DNA from 2 places in the Agrobacterium vacciniicorymbosi genome. Region 1 is predicted to be linked to the other one. Evidence: predicted binding sites of a transcription regulator. Region 1 holds the regulator's gene; the other holds the start of a gene.

Region 1 (7,707 bases):
TCGAGTTCTCGCAGCAGATCATCGATCCCGACAACGTCCGTGCACAGAACCCTGCCAAGCTGATGACCGCGAACTACCCCGTGGTTGCCCGCAATGCGGTGGCAAAGGCACTCGGCGTCTCCCTGGATGACCGCGATGGCCTTCGTGCCGTCAATGCGATGATCTCCGACAGCATCCGCGGACAGCTGCGCGATCTGGTGGTAGCCGATCCTAGCATCGTTGGAACCACGCGCACCGTGGCCCTTCTGGCTTCAGGCGATCTCGATAGCGTGGTCAAGGGTCAGGTCGATGTTTCCGTCAATGAGCAGAACCGTCGCATCTCCGACCAGCAACTCGCCTGGGTCAAGAAACTGACCGAAGCGGGCCAACTGGCCAAGGAATTCAATACCGGCATCTTCTTCAACGGCGCATCCAGCCGTCCGGAAGCCGCAGGTGTCGGCGTGGCGCTGATCGGCTCCTTCTACATGATGCTGATCGTGCTGGTTCTGTCGCTGCCCATCGGTGTCGCCGCTTCCATCTATCTGGAAGAGTTCGCACCGAAGAACCGCCTGACGGATCTTATCGAGGTCAATATCAACAATCTCGCTGCCGTTCCGTCCATCGTTTACGGTCTGCTCGGCCTGTCGGTCTTCATCAACTTCATGGGCTTCCCGCGCTCGGCCTCGCTGGTCGGTGGTTTCGTCCTGACGCTTATGACATTGCCCACCATCATCATCGCCACCCGTGCGGCGCTGAAGGCGGTGCCGCCATCCATCCGCGCCGCTGCCCTTGGCCTTGGCGCTTCGAAAATGCAGACCATCTTCCACCATGTGCTGCCGCTGGCCATGCCCGGAATTCTCACGGGTACCATCATCGGCCTGGCACATGCCCTTGGCGAAACCGCACCGCTGCTTCTTATCGGCATGGTCGCCTTCGTCGCGAATTATCCGACAACACCGATGGACCCGTCCACGGCCCTGCCGGTGCAGATTTACATGTGGGCGAACGAAGCAGAACGTGCCTTTGTCGAGAGAACATCAGGCGCTATCATCATCCTGCTTATGTTCCTCATCGTCATGAATGTGGGAGCAATCCTGTTGCGTCGCCGCTTCGAGCGTCGCTGGTAAACATGACTCAGGGAAAATCGGGTCACCGGTTTTCCAGCCAGCATGCGATGTAACAAACACCGGGAGCTTGAGGCTATGAATATGTTGTCGGAAGCAGCAGTTGAAAAGGCGCTGGACAAGAAAATGAATGAAGTAACATACAAGATGATCGGCAAGGACGTTTCCGTTTATTACAGCGAGAAGCGTGCCCTTTACGATGTGAACCTCAACGTACGTGAAAACACCGTGACGGCGCTCATCGGCCCGTCTGGCTGCGGCAAGTCCACCTTCCTGCGCACGCTGAACCGCATGAACGACACCATCGACAGCTGCCGCGTCACCGGCAAGATCACGCTCGATGAAGACGATATCTACGATCAGACCATCGACGTGGTGGAACTGCGCGCCCGTGTCGGCATGGTGTTCCAGAAGCCGAACCCTTTCCCGAAGACGATCTACGAAAACATCGCCTACGGCCCGCGCATCCATGGTTTGGCCCGCAACAAGGCGGACATGGATCAGATCGTCGAGTCGAGCCTTCAGAAGGCCGGTCTGTGGAACGAAGCCAAGGATCGTCTGCACGAATCCGGCACCGGCCTGTCCGGCGGTCAGCAGCAGCGTCTGTGCATCGCCCGCGCCATTGCGGTTTCGCCTGAAGTCATCCTGATGGACGAGCCCTGCTCGGCACTGGACCCGATTGCAACCGCCAAGGTCGAGGAACTGATCCACGAACTGCGCGCCAATTACACCATCGTCATCGTTACCCACTCCATGCAGCAGGCAGCCCGCGTGTCGCAGCGCACCGCCATGTTCCATCTGGGCCATCTGGTGGAAGAAAACGACACCGACAAGATGTTCACCAACCCGGACGACCAGCGCACGCAGGACTACATCATGGGTCGCTTCGGCTGATCTGACGCTGGTTCAAACCCTTCGCATGGCACCGCTTGAGCCCGGTCGGGCTTGCGGGCCAGTGCATCGAAACTGGAGACTTCGAACATGCCGACACATTCCCATATTATGTCCGCCTATGATGATGAACTGAAGTTCCTCACCCGCCGCATCGCCGAAATGGGTGGTCTGGCTGAACAGATGTGCGCCGATGCGGTGCGCGCTCTGGTCAACTCGGATGCAGCGCTGGCCCAGAAGGTCATCTCTGACGATACGATCCTCGATCATGCCGAGCGCGAGATCGGCGACAAGGCCATCGTGACCATCGCCAAGCGTCAGCCCATGGCGTCCGACCTGCGTGAAATCATCGGTTCGCTGCGCATCGCTGCCGATCTGGAGCGCGTCGGCGATCTTGGCAAAAATACTGCCAAGCGCGTCATCGCCGTTGCCGGCACTGGCGTTCCGCGCAAGCTGGCCCGTGGACTGGAGCACCTGTCGGAACTGGCGCTGGTGCAGCTGAAGGAAGTGCTGGACGTCTATTCCACGCGCTCCGCAGAAAAGGCACAGGCCATCCGCGAGCGCGACGAAGAGATCGACGCCATGTATACCTCGCTGTTCCGCGAGCTTTTGACCTACATGATGGAAGATCCGCGCAACATCACGACCTGCACGCATCTGCTGTTCTGCGCAAAGAACATCGAGCGCGTCGGCGACCATGCGACCAACATCGCGGAAACCATCTATTACATGGCCACCGGCAGCCAGCCGGAAGGTGAGCGTCCGAAGGACGATAGTTCCAACACGCTCGGTGCAGTAACCGAGTAAGTTTTACAGCATCGGCGCCCTTGGATCGGAAACGATGTTTGGAATGCCGGTGTGTAGATCAACAGGCCAGAGCGTCCGTGATGCGTCCAAATGAACGCATGGCGCTCTGGTAAGACTGGCGGAGTCCCAAGCCTATGGTGCCGAAAATCGCAGTTGTCGAAGATGAAGAGGCTTTGAGCGTTCTTCTTCGTTACAATCTGGAATCCGAAGGTTACGATGTCGACACCATTCCCCGTGGCGACGAGGCGGAAATCCGCCTGCAGGAGCGCACGCCGGATCTGCTGATCCTGGACTGGATGCTGCCGGGCGTTTCCGGCATCGAACTGTGCCGTCGCCTGAGAATGCGCCCCGAGACCGAGCGTCTGCCAATCATCATGTTGACGGCACGCGGTGAGGAAAGCGAGCGGGTGCGCGGACTGGCCACGGGTGCTGACGACTATGTGGTCAAGCCATTCTCCACCCCGGAACTGATGGCGCGCGTCAAAGCCATGCTGCGCCGCGCCCGCCCGGAGGTTCTGTCGTCTGTTCTGAAATGCGGTGATATCGAGCTGGATCGCGAAACGCACCGCGTCCACCGCAAGACCCGCGAAGTGCGCCTCGGGCCAACCGAATTCCGCCTTCTGGAGTTCCTGATGGTCTCGCCGGGCCGCGTCTTCTCCCGCTCGCAACTTCTCGACGGCGTCTGGGGTCACGATATCTATGTGGACGAACGCACCGTAGACGTCCATGTCGGCCGCCTGCGCAAGGCGCTCAACTTCTCCAACATGCAGGATGTAATCCGCACCGTTCGCGGCGCGGGTTATTCCATGGAAGCCTGACAGGCGCTCCACCACTGATATTTCGCACAACGCGCGCTATTGCCTCACCGGGTCAACAGCGCGCGTTTTGTATTTTTGCGCAGCTTAGGCAGGAATAGGTACGAGAAGGGGAGCCATCTCCAGCCGGTAACGAAGATATATTTTTGACTCCTTTGAACTGGTTTGCGCCAGAAGTTGCGGATGGAAAGGGGAAGCGGGGATATCCGCTTGCCGCGCAGTTTTCCTGAGTAAAAACAAAGGGCAGGTACATTTTCAAAATTGAAAATCCAGCACGGATTATTATATTTCTGAAGAGGCTGCTGCGTTGCAAGATAAACGCTCATTTCAATGATCTGAAATTTAAAGTTTGACTATCCGGCCATAACCCTCTATCACTGGTTTATCGATATTTTGCTTGCTGAGCTTTGGTTGCCGCGCGATTAGCACCGCGTTTTGAACTAACCCTTTCCTTCAAAAAAATCGCTATACTCGCACACAGGGCGTCAGTTCTGTGATCTATAACTTATGCTTTGAAAGGGTTCATTATGACCACAGGCACAGTAAAATGGTTTAACTCCACCAAGGGCTTCGGCTTCATTCAGCCAGACAACGGCGGCACAGACGCATTCGTACACATCTCCGCTGTAGAGCGTGCAGGTATGCGCGAAATCGTTGAAGGCCAGAAGCTGAGCTACGACCTTGAGCGCGACAACAAGTCGGGCAAAATGTCGGCCTGCAATCTCCAGGCTGCTTAATACGGACTCCGCTTTCCTTTGACCACGGATGTACTGGCACTGTCGAAAGCATGAGACCAAGCGAGGTCAGGCACGTTGCCTGGCCTTTTTTTGTGCCGCCCGGCGGTACAGGCTTCGGACACCGCGCCCATGGGCGCAAACGCTCCGGGCCACTCGATCCACCCCGCAGCGGCGTTTTTGGAAATCGATCCCGATTTCGGCTGATGCGACAGGAAGGAAATTCCATGTCTGAAACACACAGCAAATCTCGCCAGCAGGCGGAAATCGCATTCGGTGAAACGCAGTCGCAGTTCTTTGCACGCGGCCACGCTGTTGATGAACTCAATTCGATTGCCCAGGCGCGTGATGAAAAGACGCAGCGCCTGCGTGAAGCGCGCCTTGCCAAGGAACTGCAAGACAGCCTGGCACCTGCCAAGACACCCGCAAAGCGTACCAAGAAATCCTGACCCTGATGGGTGCGGCACCTCAACTGGAATAGAGACTTGAGAAACAACAAAAACGTTAAAAACAGTGAACTGACCGACCGCCGCAGCGCTGCTGCCGAGGCCAAGGCTGCTCTTCTTCAGGCCTATAAGGCCGCCAAGGAAGCTGCCGAACCCAACCGGGAAGCCAAGCAGGCAGAACGCATCGCCGTGGCGGAAGCCCGCGAAGCGCGTCGTGCCGAGCGCGAGCAGCAGAAGCGCGAAGAGCAGAGCCGCCTCGAAGCGGAACGGCTGGCGCATGAAGCCGAGCTTGAAGCCGCTGCGACTGCCGAAGAAGACGCCCGCAAGCTGGCCGATAAAAACCGCGTCGCCCGCGTCATCGAAGATGAAGCCGCCCGCAAGGCCGAGCGCGATCGTCGCTATGCCAACCGCAAGGCCCGCCAGGGTTAAAGCTATCTGCCATGATCCAGCAGCCATTCGAATGAAGGGCTGCGATCTGGCAGGATGGACCTGTGGTCATTCGTGCTTGCGGGAACATTGGCGGTTAAGCCGCCAATCAAAGGTGCCAGTGCATCTCCGCGCAGCTATTGCGCCTCGCAGAACCGTTCTGAACGTTCTGCAAAATTGCTCTTCCTACATACGTGAAATCCGGTCACAAAACTTCCGTTCCATGGAGGGCTTGCTTCATTGCAAGCAGGCATAGCTCAGCAGTTTGTAAGAGCAGATGGCGCCATAAGGCTATAAAAGCCGCGCCCAATATCCCAAGAAAGATAGAGCAAGCTTCATCGCTTTTGGCCGCGCGCGCAACTGGCGTTAAATTTCGACCTATCAAAGCGATGGGCAGGTGTCGGCGCCTGAATCGACGTTTGTCGATCCCATCGATCGTTGTCTCTGACTTCTTCTTTTGATCGCAGGCATGAAAAAAGCGGGCCAGTCGACCCGCTTTCTTATGTCTCGCAATATGTCTGCCGCCCTTAAGCGCGGCGGCGTTCGCTTACTGGCTGGTAAGCCATCTTCGCGTGGAACTTGCAGTAAGGCGAGGACTCGGAAGCTTCGCAGCCGCAGAAATGGAAGTCGTCCTTCAGCGGGTCGCCGACTGGCCACTTGCAAGTGCGCTCGGTCAGTTCCGTCAGCGTCAGGCGCAGCGATGTTGGTAGCGAGGCATTGTTGACGGGAACATATTCCAGAACCTGTGCCGTATCGATGTCCAGATCGTCCTTCAGCGCGGTGGCGCCAACAGTGCGGGGCGCCGGGCGTGCCGTTGCCGGGCGGGCTGGAAAGTTGGTTGCGCGGGGTGCCGTAGGGGCTGCAGGGCGCTTGGCGGCAGGGCGTGAGGTTGCAACCGTGCCACCGGCCTTTGCACGGCCTGGCAGGTTCAAACGGTGGACCTTGCCGATGACGGCGTTACGGCTGACGCCGCCGAGCTGGGCTGCGATCTGGCTGGCGCTCAGCCCTTCGGACCACAGTCTTTTGAGTTTCTCGACTCGTTCATCCGTCCAGTTCATACTGCTTCTCCGCTGGTCGCGCAGGCAGAATCCTTCTACGATGCCGTGGAGCGAACCACGCGCAGAATATCCGCCAGATTGTAGGTGACTAGGTCCGCCGCTTGCAGTCTAGTAATTGAGAGTTAACCTAATCGTAGGCCGACTCCGTGACAAGAGTCGGGAGAATCATCTGGAATCGATTTTCCGGTTTTCCCCAACTTGCTGCGTTCGTGAGTCAGAAAAGCAACACTTTGTAGGTCGCAAAAATCGCTCTACCAAGGCTTGAGAATGCCTGACAATGCGGACATTTGTTGACATCCCAGAATGAAGTGACAATAGTGCGCTCGCACGACAGGAAATACCCGAAGCCGCCGCGAGGCGGCATTTTTGATTTTCAGGCACGGAACAACCGGTAAGCCCTATTGACAGCGCCTTTGCGCAGGGAGTGATGCAGCCATGGCCGACGCCGCGCCCCAAAGCGGATCATTGTTCGATACGTTTTCCAGAGCCCCGTTGCGCTTCGAGCGAGGAGAGGGCGTTTGGCTCGTCACCGAGAGCGGCGAGCGATATCTGGATTTCGGTGCGGGCGTGGCGGTCACCTCGGTCGGCCACAGCCATCCGCACATGGTGGATGCTCTCAAGTCGCAGGCGGAAAAGGTCTGGCACCTCTCCAACCTCTATGAGGTTCCGGGACAGGAAACGCTGGCCAAACGTCTGACGGATGCAACTTTTGCGGATAAGGTCTTCTTCACCAATTCGGGTGCGGAAGCGCTGGAATGTGCTATCAAGACCGCGCGCCGGTACCATTATACGCATGGCAATCCGGAAAAATTCCGCATCATCACCTTTGAAGGTGCGTTCCACGGTCGTACCCTGGCAACCATCGCCGCGGGCGGCCAGCCGAAATATATTGAAGGCTTTGGCCCCAAGGTCGAAGGTTTCGATCAGGTGCCGTTCGGCGATCTTGAAGCGCTGAAGGCGGCCATTGTGCCGGAAACCGCAGCGCTGCTGATCGAACCCATTCAGGGCGAGGGCGGTATTCGCGTTGTCGATCCGGATTTCCTGCGCACGCTGCGCGCGCTGTGCGAAGAGCATGGCTTGCTGCTGATTTTCGATGAGGTTCAGACTGGCGTTGGCCGTACCGGCAAGTTCTTCGCCTATGAATGGTCGGGCGTTGCGCCGGATATCATGGCCGTGGCCAAGGGTATAGGTGGCGGTTTCCCGTTCGGCGCATGCCTTGCAACGGCGGAAGCTGCATCCGGCATGACGGCTGGCGTTCATGGCACGACCTATGGCGGAAACCCGTTGGCCATGGCTTGCGGCAATGCGGTGCTGGACATCGTTCTGGCCGACGGCTTTTTGCAGCATGTGCGTGATGTCGCGCTGGTGTTCCGTCAGGGGCTGGCCTCGCTGAAGGATCGCTTCCCCGACGTGATCGAGGAAATTCG
Region 2 (7,707 bases), on a different contig from region 1:
CATCTTGCTCCAAGCGAATGCAGCCTATTAAAGATTCTTAACGATTCATATCGAGTGACGGATCACCAAGCCACAGCACTGCGGACGAATTCCGGAGTTTTTTCGTCTGTTTACCGGTTTATCCCCCAACGCGAAGGCAATTTTGATGCATCGTTACATTCAAGCCACAGCTGAAACATTCCCGGTTGCGGGTAGCTTCACCATTTCCCGCGGAAGCCGCACAGAAGTGGAGGTCGTGATCTGCACGATCGAGCAAAATGGCGTCAAAGGCGTAGGCGAATGCGTTCCTTATAAGCGTTATGGCGAATCGATTGACGGCGTGCTTGCCGATATCCGCGCCATGGAACAGGCGATGTCGCAGGGCATGGACCGCCACGCGCTGCAAGACGCGATGAAGCCGGGTGCGGCCCGCAATGCGGTGGATTGCGCTTTGTGGGATCTGGAAGCCAAGCTCTCGGGCAAAACCGTTGCCTCCTCGCTTCTGCCAGTCGCCCCCGGCCCTATCGTCACCGCCTATACGATTTCGCTGGGCGATGCGGACACAATGGCTGACAAAGCCGCCGAGAATGCCACGCGACCGCTGTTGAAGATCAAGAACGGAACGGAAGACGACGAGGCACGGCTACGCGCCGTTCGAGCGGCAGCGCCCAAGGCTCGCATTATTATCGATGCCAATGAGGGTTGGACGGACGAGAATATCGAGCATCACCTCAAGGTCGCGGCGGAGCTAAACATTGCACTGATCGAACAGCCCCTACCCGCTGGCAAGGACAGTATTCTGTCGCGCATAAACCGCGCGGTACCGATCTGCGCCGATGAGAGCGTTCATCTGACCGCCGATCTCGCCTCGCTGCGCGACCGCTACGACGCCATCAACATCAAGCTCGACAAGACCGGCGGATTAACCGAGGCGCTCATCATGAAGAAAGAAGCGCAGCGTCTGGGCTATACGATCATGGTCGGCTGCATGCTGGGAACGTCGCTTGGCATGGCACCGGCGCTGATGCTGGCGCAGGATACGGAATACGCGGATCTCGATGGCCCGCTGCTTCTGGCACGGGATCGTGTCCCGGGCCTCATCTATGAAGGATCGCTCGTTTATCCGCCAAAGCCGGAGCTGTGGGGATGAACGGCAAAGTCCGTTATGCTGCGTAGGTGCCGATGAGCTTCGGGAAAGCGACTGGCTCCAGTTCGCCCACCGTGTGGTCTTCGGTCTTGTCACCGGCCTGCATCCAGGTGATCAGCTCGAAGGTGCCATCGGCGTTTTCGGCAACCGCCGTGCAGCTTTCCACCCAGTCACCGGTGTTGATGTAGCGGATACCTTCAATATCCTCCATCACCGCGTGGTGAATATGGCCACAGATGACACCATCCACCTTGTTGCGGCGGGCTTCTTCCGCCACCACACGCTGGAATTCGCCGATGAAGTTGACGGCGTGCTTGACCTGAAGCTTTGCCCAGGCCGAAAACGACCAGTACGGAAGCCCGATCCTGCGGCGGATAGCCGCCAGCAAAACGTTGATGGCAATCGCCGCGTCATAGGCCCAGTCACCCAGATAGGCCAGCAGGCGGGCGTTGCGAACCACAACGTCAAACTCATCGCCATGGATGATGAGATACTTCTTGCCGTCTGCGGCTTCGTGGATCATACGTTCGGCAACTTCGATGCCGCCGAAATGCGTGCCCGGAAATTCGCGTAGGAACTCGTCGTGGTTTCCGGGAATATAGATGATGCGGGTGCCCTTGCGCGCCTTGCGAAGAAGCTTCTGCACCACGTCGTTACAGCCTTGCGGCCAGTACCAGTTGCGGCGCAGGCGCCAGCCGTCAATGATATCGCCGACGAGGATGATGGTCTCAGCCTCGTGGTGACGCAGGAAATCCAGAAGGAAATCCGTTTTGGCCGCTTTAGAGCCAAGATGCACATCGGAAATGAAAAGCGTTCTGAACTGTCTGGCTTCGGTTTGCGCGGCCATGGAAATCTTCCCCCTGTCTCGGCAACTTTCATCCCCTGCAAAACCAGACTCGTGTTTCAGCAAGATGACAAAACAATATTTACACGCAGCGGGCCGCATTTTTACGCGATCTCTAAACTACCGATTTTGCCGACCTCGGATAAAATAAACGGCTGTACGCACTGGCCGATTGTTGTATGCAAAGGCCTCCAAGAAACTTGAAATAAGCGGTGATAGAATGAGTTCTCAGGACACGGGCAACACGCAAAACAAAAACGCCAATGCGGATCTGGAAGAACAGGCGCTTTTCTACCACCGCTATCCGCGTCCCGGAAAACTGGAAATTCAGGCCTCCAAGCCGCTGGGCAACCAGCGCGATCTGGCGCTTGCCTATTCCCCGGGCGTTGCCGCCCCCTGCCTTGCCATTCACGAAAACCCGGAAACGGCTGCGCAATATACGGCGCGCGCCAATCTGGTCGCTGTGATTTCCAACGGCACGGCGGTTCTCGGCCTCGGCAATATCGGCCCGCTGGCGTCCAAGCCAGTTATGGAAGGCAAGGCCGTTCTGTTCAAGAAATTTGCGGGCATCGACGTGTTCGACATCGAAATCGATGCGCCCGGCATCAATGACATGGTCTCCACCATCTCGGCGCTGGAGCCCACCTTCGGCGGCATCAACCTCGAAGACATCAAGGCACCGGAATGTTTCGAGGTGGAGCGTCAGCTTCGTGAGAAGATGAACATTCCCGTCTTCCACGATGATCAGCACGGCACCGCCATCATCGTCGCCGCTGCGGTAACCAACGCGCTGGAGCTTGCCGGCAAGACCATCGGCAACGTCAAGATCGTCGCATCGGGCGCGGGCGCTGCAGCACTGGCCTGCCTCAACCTGCTGGTCGAACTGGGCGCAAAGCGCGAAAACATCTGGGTCCACGACATTGAAGGCCTCGTTTATGACGGCCGCAACACGCTGATGGACGAGTGGAAAGAGGTTTACGCCCAGAAGACCGACAAGCGTGCGCTCCACGAAACAATCGATGATGCCGACGTTTTCCTGGGCCTTTCCGCGGCTGGCGTTCTGAAGCCGGAACTTCTGGCGCGCATGGCCGAAAAGCCGCTCATTCTCGCGCTGGCCAACCCGAACCCTGAAATCATGCCGGAACTGGCCCGTCAGGCCCGCCCTGATGCGATGATCTGCACGGGTCGTTCCGACTTCCCGAACCAGGTCAACAACGTGCTGTGCTTCCCCTATATTTTCCGGGGTGCACTGGATTGCGGCGCGACCACCATTAACGAAGAAATGAAGATGGCCGCCGTTCACGCCATCGCAGAACTGGCACGTGAAGAAGTTTCGGAAGTCGCGGCGAAGGCCTATAGCGATGAAACGCCGATCTTCGGACCGAACTACCTCATCCCCTCGCCCTTCGATCCGCGCCTCATCCTGCGCATCGCGCCAGCCGTTGCACGCGCTGCGGCAGCGAGCGGCGTCGCAGCGCGTCCGATTACCGATTTCGACGCCTATCTCGATCAGCTGAACCGCTTCGTCTGGCGTTCCGGCTTCATCATGAAGCCCATCTTCAATCTGGCGAAAACGGCAGAGAAGAAGCGCATCATCTTTGCAGAAGGAGAAGACGAACGCGTGCTGCGCGCCGCACAGGTGCTGCTGGAAGAAGGCACCGGCGTTCCGATCCTCATCGGTCGTCCACAGATCATCGAGACGCGCCTGAAGCGCTTCGGCCTTCGCATTCGCCCTAATGCAGACTTTGCCGTGGTCAACCCGGAAGACGATCCACGTTACCGCGAATATGTCGATGACTATTTCGCTTTGGTCGGTCGCGCCGGTATCAACCCGGAAGCGGCGCGTACCATCGTTCGTACCAACAGCACGGTCATCGGCGCGCTCTCCGTCAAGCGCGGTGAAGCGGATGCGCTTATCTGCGGTCTGGAAGGTCGTTTCGACCGACATCTGCGCGATGTGAACCAGATCATCGGCAAGCAGCAGAATGCGCATACATTCGGCGGCCTCAGCCTGCTGATCACCCAGCAGGGCGCGCTGTTCCTGACTGACACCTTCGTCAATTACGAGCCGACGGCAGAAGACATCGCGGAACTTGCGATCCTCGCATCCAAGGAAATCAAGCGTTTCGGCATCACGCCGAAGATCGCTCTCGCCAGCCATTCGAATTTCGGCTCGCGGGATTCCGAAAGCGCCCGCAAGATGCGCCGTGCGCTTCAGCTGGTGCGCAATGCCGCGCCGGAACTGGAAATCGATGGCGAAATGCAGGGTGGGTCTGCGCTGTCGGAAACACTTCGCAAGCGTGCCATGCCCAATAGCTCGCTTTCCGGCGAAGCCAACCTTCTGGTTTTCCCGAACCTCGATTCGGCTAACATTACGCTCGGCGTCGTGCGCACCATGACGGAAGGCCTGCATGTCGGCCCCATCCTTCTCGGCTCTGCCCTACCCGTCCACATCCTGTCACCGACAGTCACATCGCGTGGCGTGGTCAACATGGCGGCACTTGCCGTGGTGCAGGCGTCCAACCCATCCGAGTAAGCGCGGGTTAACATAATTTTGAACCGACTGTTGCCGCTTTGCGGCGCAGCACTATGTTATCCTGAGCTAAAGAATATTCGCCCACCCATCGCGGGCGATGATCAACAGGATATGACCAGCATGATGGCGGGTCAGGAAACGGACGGACCATTGATCCCGCGCCGCAGCCGATTGTTCGGCACGCTTGTTACGCTGCTATTTGCCTCGCCCCTTTCGGCGCAGGCAAGCGCGGTTTGCGATTCCCTGCGCGCACAGCTGGATCAACCGACACAGATCATCGGCAACACCGCGGAAGTGCGCAGATACGCCAATGCGCTCGCCCAGCAGAATATCGTCATCCGCCGCATCAAGAACGACATGCGCAGCTACGGCTGCTCCTCAGGCAGCATCATTGTCTACGGCAATCCCAACGCCCAGCTTTGCGGGGAAATTGGTGACGCGCTTGTACAGGCGCAGGCCGAGCGGGACATGATCGCGGAAGATCGTGACCGGATGCTGGCCGCACAACGGGCAGACAATGCTCAGGACGGTCGCCAACGCATCATGGCTGCGCTGGATGCGCAGGGCTGCTTCGATGAGCAGTCGCCGTCCTTCACCTCAACAGATCCATCGCAAACCCCGGATATGCGTGGCCCCGGCGATCCATTCGACCAACCGGACAATCTGGATTATGCACCCAACCCGGATATGCCCATGCAGGGCGGGCTGAGAACGCTGTGCGTGCGCACCTGCGACGGCGCCTTCTTTCCTATTTCCTCAGATGCAACGCCGCTCGATTTCCGCGCACAGGCCGCACAATGCGAGCGCATGTGCCCCGGCACGCAGACCGAGCTTTTCTACCACTCGCTTGAGGGTCAGGAGAGTTCCGACATGGTCTCCGCCAAGACCGGCCAGCCATATACCTCGATGCCCACAGCCTTCGCCTACCGCAACAATCCCAGCGCCTCCCGCTCACCCTCATGCAGCTGCAACATGGCGGCGTACCATGACGAGATGAAAAAGCAGGAGCAGGCACCCCAATCCACCGCTCTTCAGAACGGCTCCAGCATCACCACCATCACATCGCCCAAGGTTGACGCGGCACCAAAGCCAGCCGAAACGAAGCCGGTGGAGAAAGCCGAGCCCATTCCCGAGCGGGACTACGACCCAAAAAATAACAAGGTCCGCATCGTCGGCCCGCAGTTCTTACCCGAGGAAACCAGCCGCATCGACCTCAAGAACCCGGCGGTGAAGGGCGCGCAGCCACAGCAGCAGTAGGTGTGATTTTCGGAGAGAAACGTATTCGCAATACGATCACCGCACATGGCAAGGCATCGATCGCAAAGCCGATCGTCCGTTTTTCATCTCGCTGCTTGCTGCAAAGATGAAGCCGCAACGGCAATATCCAAGTAAAACCAACCGAAAAAGCCAGAACATTAAGGACAACCCGTGCTTTACGCGCTTCGGGGCTTTTCCTTCGCGGTCGCGCGGTCTATAGGTGGCCCTGATTTTTTGACGGAACCGCAAATGAGCAACACGATCTTCGTCCTCAACGGACCCAACCTCAACATGTTGGGAAAACGGGAGCCGGGCATTTATGGCGGCAAGACCCTGAAAGATATTGAGAGCGACTGCATCAAGGCCGGTGAAGAGCTTGGCTTTGTGGTCGAGTGTCACCAGTCCAACCATGAGGGTGCTCTGGTAGACCTGTTGCACGAAGCTGGCGAACGCGCCGCCGGTGTCGTCATCAATCCCGGCGCTTATGCACATACATCCATTGCGTTGCATGATGCTATCAGAGCCATTTCCGTTCCAGTGCTGGAAGTTCATATTTCCAACATCCACGCACGCGAGGAATTCCGCCATAAATCGATGATAGCGCCCGCCGCAAAGGGAATGATCTGTGGCTTCGGGCCATATGGCTACATCATGGCGCTTAACGCCTTGAAAAATATCACGGCATAAAAAGAAACAATCAGAATAGGGTTTGTCATGTCTGAAAAGAAAAACGGTATCGATAAAGAGCTGATCCGCGATCTCGCGAATATTCTCAACGACACCGACCTTTCCGAGATCGAGGTCGAGCAGGACGATCTGCGCATTCGCGTTTCGCGTTCCATCCCGCCAGCAACTGTCTATGCAGCAGCCCCGCCATCCTACGCACAGGCACCTGCCGCACCTGCGCCAGCGGCTGCACCGGCAGCAGCAGCGGCTCCCGCCGCCCCTGCCCGCAACCCGGCCAACACCGTAACATCGCCAATGGTCGGCACGGCGTATCTCTCGCCTGCTCCGGGCGCACGCGCATTCATCGAAGTCGGCGCCACCGTCAAGGAAGGCCAGACGCTTCTCATCGTTGAAGCCATGAAGACCATGAACCAGATCCCGGCACCAAAGTCCGGCAAGGTCACGGAAATCATCGTCAACGACTCGCAGCCAGTCGAGTATGGTGAAGCCCTCGTGGTCATCGAATAAGGGCTGATTTCATGGTATCCAAAATCCTCATCGCCAATCGCGGCGAAATTGCCCTTCGCGTGTTGCGCGCCGCCAAGGAACTCGGCATTCCGACGGTTGCCGTCCACTCCACGGCTGACGCGGATGCCATGCATGTGCGCCTTGCCGACGAAAGCGTGTGCATCGGCCCGCCGCCTTCGCGTGACAGCTACCTCAACATCCACCAGATCGTTGCGGCCTGCGAAATCACCGGTGCGGACGCCGTTCACCCCGGATACGGCTTCCTGTCGGAAAATGCCAAATTCGCGGATATTCTCGACGCGCATGGCATCACCTTCATCGGGCCGACCGCCGACCACATCCGCATCATGGGTGACAAGATCACCGCCAAGCAGACCGCGCAGGAACTCGGCATTCCCGTCGTTCCCGGTTCCGATGGCGAAGTGAAGCCCGAAAACGCTCTGGATATCGCCCGCAAGATCGGCTTCCCGGTTCTGATCAAGGCGACGGCTGGCGGCGGTGGACGCGGCATGAAGGTCGCCAATACCGAATCGGAAGTCGAAGAAGCCGTTTCCACGGCGCGTTCCGAAGCGCTGGCCGCTTTCGGCAACGACGCTGTCTACATGGAAAAGTACCTCGGCAAGCCGCGTCACATCGAAGTGCAGGTATTCGGCGATGGTGAAGGCAATGCCATCCATCTGGGTGAACGCGATTGCTCGTTGCAGCGCCGCCACCAGAAGGTTTTGGAAGAAGCCAACTCTCCGGCACTGA

The links. The regulator PhoB, encoded in region 1, activates phosphate uptake and scavenging genes when phosphate is short. The targets are predictions, from matches to a motif close to TGTCATNNANCTGTCAT.
Region 2: the regulator PhoB is predicted to act here: its motif matches at 2,027-2,043, upstream of ABUK73_RS01775 (UDP-2,3-diacylglucosamine diphosphatase).

What each region holds. Positions count from the first base shown of each region.
Region 1 is NZ_JBETMF010000004.1:134,953-142,659, forward strand. Features, by position in the region: gene pstA (phosphate ABC transporter permease PstA) at 1-1,106, shown strand, start outside; gene pstB (phosphate ABC transporter ATP-binding protein PstB) at 1,182-1,997, shown strand; gene phoU (phosphate signaling complex protein PhoU) at 2,085-2,801, shown strand; gene phoB (phosphate regulon transcriptional regulator PhoB) at 2,936-3,619, shown strand; gene ABUK73_RS08315 (hypothetical protein) at 3,664-3,942, opposite strand; gene ABUK73_RS08320 (cold-shock protein) at 4,144-4,353, shown strand; gene ABUK73_RS08325 (hypothetical protein) at 4,578-4,799, shown strand; gene ABUK73_RS08330 (DUF6481 family protein) at 4,836-5,225, shown strand; gene ABUK73_RS08335 (GcrA family cell cycle regulator) at 5,750-6,280, opposite strand; gene ABUK73_RS08340 (aspartate aminotransferase family protein) at 6,716-7,707, shown strand, end outside.
Region 2 is NZ_JBETMF010000001.1:342,112-349,818, forward strand. Features, by position in the region: gene ABUK73_RS01765 (ABC transporter permease) at 1-3, opposite strand, end outside; gene dgcA (N-acetyl-D-Glu racemase DgcA) at 146-1,129, shown strand; gene ABUK73_RS01775 (UDP-2,3-diacylglucosamine diphosphatase) at 1,143-1,973, opposite strand; gene ABUK73_RS01780 (NADP-dependent malic enzyme) at 2,191-4,506, shown strand; gene ABUK73_RS01785 (DUF2865 domain-containing protein) at 4,630-5,763, shown strand; gene aroQ (type II 3-dehydroquinate dehydratase) at 6,013-6,450, shown strand; gene accB (acetyl-CoA carboxylase biotin carboxyl carrier protein) at 6,478-6,957, shown strand; gene accC (acetyl-CoA carboxylase biotin carboxylase subunit) at 6,969-7,707, shown strand, end outside.